2 regions of the Devosia sp. 2618 genome follow, and region 1 is predicted to be linked to the other one. Evidence: predicted binding sites of a transcription regulator. Region 1 holds the regulator's gene; the other holds the start of a gene.
The links. Region 1 encodes PhoB, which activates phosphate uptake and scavenging genes when phosphate is short. Its sites were predicted from a motif close to TGTCATNNANCTGTCAT; they were not measured.

Region 1 (2,200 bases):
CCGTTTCCATGATCGCCCGTCGCCAGCCAATGGCTTCGGACCTGCGCGCCATCATCACCTCGATCCACGTCGCGGCCGATCTCGAACGCGTTGGCGACATGGCCAAGCAGCTGGCCCGCCGCTCGCTCAAGCTCGAAGGCATGAGCCTGCAGCCAACCTTTTACAACGGCGTCAAGAACATGACGGCGCTGGTGCTCCGCCAGATCAAGGAGGCGCTCGACGCCTACTCGAACCGCGATGCAGCTGCCGCCATCGAAGTGTGTAACCGCGACGACGAAGTCGACGCCATGCACACCTCTCTGTTCCGCGAACTCCTCACCTACATGATGGAAGATCCGCGCAACATCACGCCCTGCACGCATCTGCTGTTTTGCGCCAAAAACCTTGAGCGCATCGGCGACCACGCGACCAACATCGCCGAACGCGCCTATTACCTCCAGACCGGCAAGCAGCTCACCAGCGACGTCCAGGACCTGCAGCGCACCCAGATCAAGGCCTGAGATACCAGTCCCTCGCCCCAGTAGACCTCATGGTGAGCTTGTCGAACCACGAGGTCGTCGCACACCAGCCTCCACTCGCTAGACCTCGTGGTTCGCCAAGCTCACCATGAGGTCTTGAAACTCCGGCGCCCAAACCAGGCAGCCCCAACGGGAGCCACCCCATGCCCGCCACTATCCTTGTGGTCGAAGACGAAGGCGATATCGCCATCCTGCTCCGCTACAACCTCGAAGCCGAGGGTTTCCGCGTCGTCACCGCTGAAACCGGCGACGAAGCCCAGCACGCCATTCAGGACAAGCTGCCCGACCTGATCCTGCTCGACTGGATGCTGCCTGAAATTTCCGGCATTGAGCTCTGCCGTCGCCTCCGCGCCCGCGAAGAAACCGCCCGCGTACCGATCATCATGCTGACCGCTCGCGGTGAGGAAGAAGAACGCGTGCGTGGCCTCGCCACCGGCGCCGACGACTATGTGGTCAAGCCCTTCTCGGTGCCTGAACTGGTCGCCCGCATCCACGCCTTGCTGCGCCGCGCCAATCCAAACCTCGTCACCGCCGCCCTCAAGGTCGGTGATCTCGAACTCGATCGCACCACCCACCGCGTTCGCCGCGCCGCCCGCGATGTCCATCTCGGCCCCACCGAATACCGCCTGCTCGAATATCTGATGCGCCACCCAGGCCGCGTCTATTCGCGCGAGCAGCTGCTCGATGGCGTCTGGGGCAATGACGTCTATGTCGATGAGCGCACCGTCGACGTGCATATCGGCCGCCTCCGCCGTGCCATCAATCGTGGCCGCGAAAGCGATCCGATCCGCACCGTCCGCGGCGCCGGCTACGCCTTCGACGAACGCTTCGCCCAACTGGCTTGAGCCCAAAACACGCCCCCCACAAAATCCCCGCGAAAGCGGGGATTTTCGTTTCTGGTCAGCGCCCTGCCCTCCATCGCCCAGCCAACGCCCCTCATGCTAGCATCGGGGTCTCCCCGTTCGAGTCGATCCATGCCCCCAGCCGTCCCCCACAAAAATAACCCGCTCTATCTGCTCGCGGCCTTCGCCAGCGGCGGCCTTCTGACCCTGATGGTTCTGTTCAATGGCGAAGCCGGCAAGCATGGCGGCGCCCTGTTTTCGTCCTGGCTCGCCCATGGCACCGGCACCGTGGCGGCACTGATCTTTCTTGCCATCCTCTGGCCGCGCCGCACGCCGCAAACAACGGAACGCTCCAAAGCGCCTCTGTGGGCTTATCTCGGCGGCGCATCGGGCGCCCTCACCGTCATCCTGACCTCCACAACCGTCAACACACCACTCGCCCTCGCCGGAACGCTGGCGCTGGGTCTTGCCGGGCAAGTCGTCTTCGGCCTCGCCGCCGATCAATGGGGCTTTTTCGGCCTGCCCAAACGCCGCCTTGGCCTCCGCCAGCTCGCTGCCGTCGTGCTGATCGCCTCGGGTAGCCTGCTGATCATCCTCTTTGGCCTGGGTGGCGCGGCATGACCATTTTTATCCTCTATGCCGTTCTCGCCGGTATTCTGGTCGGCCTCAGCCGTCAGCTCAATGGTCGGCTTGCCCTCTCCACCAGCCCGCTTGTTGCGTCCTTGTGGAACCACATCGTCGGCTTCGCGCTGCTCACGGTGATCGGTCTGGTCGTGGGTGGGCTCATCACCCCCGGCGCCGCCGAAACGCCGTGGTGGGCCTTTCTCGGAGGCCCGGTCG
Region 2 (2,200 bases), 3.2 Mb from region 1:
CGGTCGTGCTGCACGAACGCCTCGGCTTCCACAAGGTCGGCTATTACAACGCACTCGGCCTCAAGTTCGACCGCTGGCTCGATATCGTCCACATGCAGCTGACGCTTTAGAGCACCTTACGCATCGGGTAGCCGTTGACCTTGCGGCCGACGGCTTGTGGGCCATCGGGCAGCCAGCCGCGGCGGAGGTAAAAGTCCATCGCCGTCTGGGTGCCTTCAAGGCGCCCTTCGGCATGACCCAGTGCCTTGAGCGAGGCTTCAAGCTGGGTCAGCAGCAGCGTGCTGGCGCCCGTAAAGCGCGCTTGTGGCGATACGTAGTTGAGCGCCACGCTGCCATCATGGGTGACTGCGCCTACTGCGATGACAGCGCCGTCGCGCTCGACCACCTGCATTTCAAGGTTTGGATTGTCGAGCATCGCGGTGACGCCCTCGACGCTCTTGTTGCGGGTCCAGGCGGCCAAGGCGTCGGGATCATCGTGATGGTCGGCGGCACACAATTGCGTAATGGACGCACTGAGCACCCGGCTCATGGCCGCGACGTCATCGCGCCTGGCGGGACGGACTAGCATCGTATCAGCCAAGCATCACCCAACGATTGCCAGTTGCGGATCGAGCACGCGCAGCACCAGAGCGAGGTCATGCCCGCGTTTAAGGATACGGCCCTGCTGGTTGGTCACCGCATATTGCCCCTGCTTGTTGCGCAGCTTGGGGGTCTTTTCAACGATATAGAGCGGGCGTTCGGAGACGCGCGCATAGATGGAAAACACCGCCCGTTCGCGCAAAAAATCCATGGCGTAATCGCGCCACTCGCCCAGCCCGACCTTGCGACCATAGACATTGAGAATCAGCGCCAGTTCCTTGCGATCGAAGGCGACAATGGCGGGAACTTTGCTCTGCGCCGGGCTCGCTGAAGCGTCACTGGCTTGCACCAGCGAGAGACTTACCGTCCGGTCATTCGGCGTGCGGCCCTGCAACTTGGGGTCACTCCAGGACAACGTGGTGTCAAACGACTGTCATGATTGCGGGAATTGGCGGCTTATGCAAGGCCGGTTCGGGGAAATGCAAATACCCCAATTTGGTCACAGTTTTTCCCTGAGCCCGCCCGAATGCAGGGTCACCCTACAACCATTGCCTCCAGGGCTGGCATCCGGGCCGACCGAGCCCCCAAACCCAGACGTCCGGGTGCCAGCCAACCCTATCTAGTTGACCAGTCAGTCACTCCCGTTCTTGCCCCCAAGGACGGGATTTTTTTGGCCTATCGCTCGAAGGTGGCAGCGCCCAGGATTGGACCCGGCAGGCCGTTGCGCTCTTTTTGCACGAGAATGGCAATACCGGTGCTGCCGTCATTGAGCACGGCAGGCAGGGGCAATTTGAGATTGGCGCCGGTGGAGGCTTCCCACATGCCCAGCGCCTGACGGCCGGTCACGACCTGCGTATAGACCATGGATTTGCCGGCATTTTCGCCCTTCTCGACGGCGACATCGGCGCGGTCGAGATAGCTGACCATCCAGATCACCGCATTGCCGAGCGCCCGGTTGGCCGGCACGTCGATCTTGAGCATGTCCCCACTTTGGGTGATCGTCACGTCGAGCGGCAGGCTGACGCCATCAAGCGCGTCATGCACCTCGTCGCGCCGCGAGCCGACGACGCCTTCGGCGCCATTGACCACCATTTGCGGCGTATAGATGCGGGTCGAGCCCCAGCCCTTGGCATAGGCGCGCTGGCGATCCGAATAGGTCGGGTCACCAAAGGTGTCTTCCCAGCCCACATAGTCCCAATAGTCGACGTGATAGGCCAGTGCGACGATATCACCCTTCGAAGCAAGGCTAGTCAGCAGGGCGTCGGCCGGTGGGCATGAGGCGCAGCCCTGGCTGGTGAACAGTTCCACCACCGCCTTGGGACGGGTTTGCGACGTGTCGGCCCCAGCCGGCAGGGCCAGCAGCGCGAGCGTGACAATGCCCAGAACCGGGCCGAGGAGAGGTCTGATCGTCATGGCCAAGGTTGTAAGCCGCGATCACAGACACTCGCCAGTCAAAAGAGGGTGAGAGGCCCAAATTATGGGCACAATGTCCTATCGCGGCGACAAGGCCTCAATAGTCGCGAAACACCGCCTCAAGATTATAGCCATCAGGATCAAGCACATAGGCGGCGTGATAGCGCGGATCATACTTGTCGCGCGGCCCCGGCGCGCCATTGTCGCG

Region 2: the regulator PhoB is predicted to act here: its motif matches at 1,000-1,016, upstream of ABIE28_RS19230 (DUF2794 domain-containing protein).

Annotation. Positions count from the first base shown of each region.
Region 1 is NZ_JBEPOO010000001.1:653,789-655,988, reverse strand. Features, by position in the region: gene phoU (phosphate signaling complex protein PhoU) at 1-500, shown strand, start outside; gene phoB (phosphate regulon transcriptional regulator PhoB) at 662-1,363, shown strand; gene ABIE28_RS03100 (DMT family transporter) at 1,493-1,981, shown strand; gene ABIE28_RS03095 (DMT family transporter) at 1,978-2,200, shown strand, end outside.
Region 2 is NZ_JBEPOO010000001.1:3,889,477-3,891,676, reverse strand. Features, by position in the region: gene ABIE28_RS19240 (GNAT family N-acetyltransferase) at 1-110, shown strand, start outside; gene ABIE28_RS19235 (GNAT family N-acetyltransferase) at 107-568, opposite strand; gene ABIE28_RS19230 (DUF2794 domain-containing protein) at 584-994, opposite strand; gene ABIE28_RS19225 (DUF1223 domain-containing protein) at 1,255-1,992, opposite strand; gene ABIE28_RS19220 (VOC family protein) at 2,090-2,200, opposite strand, start outside.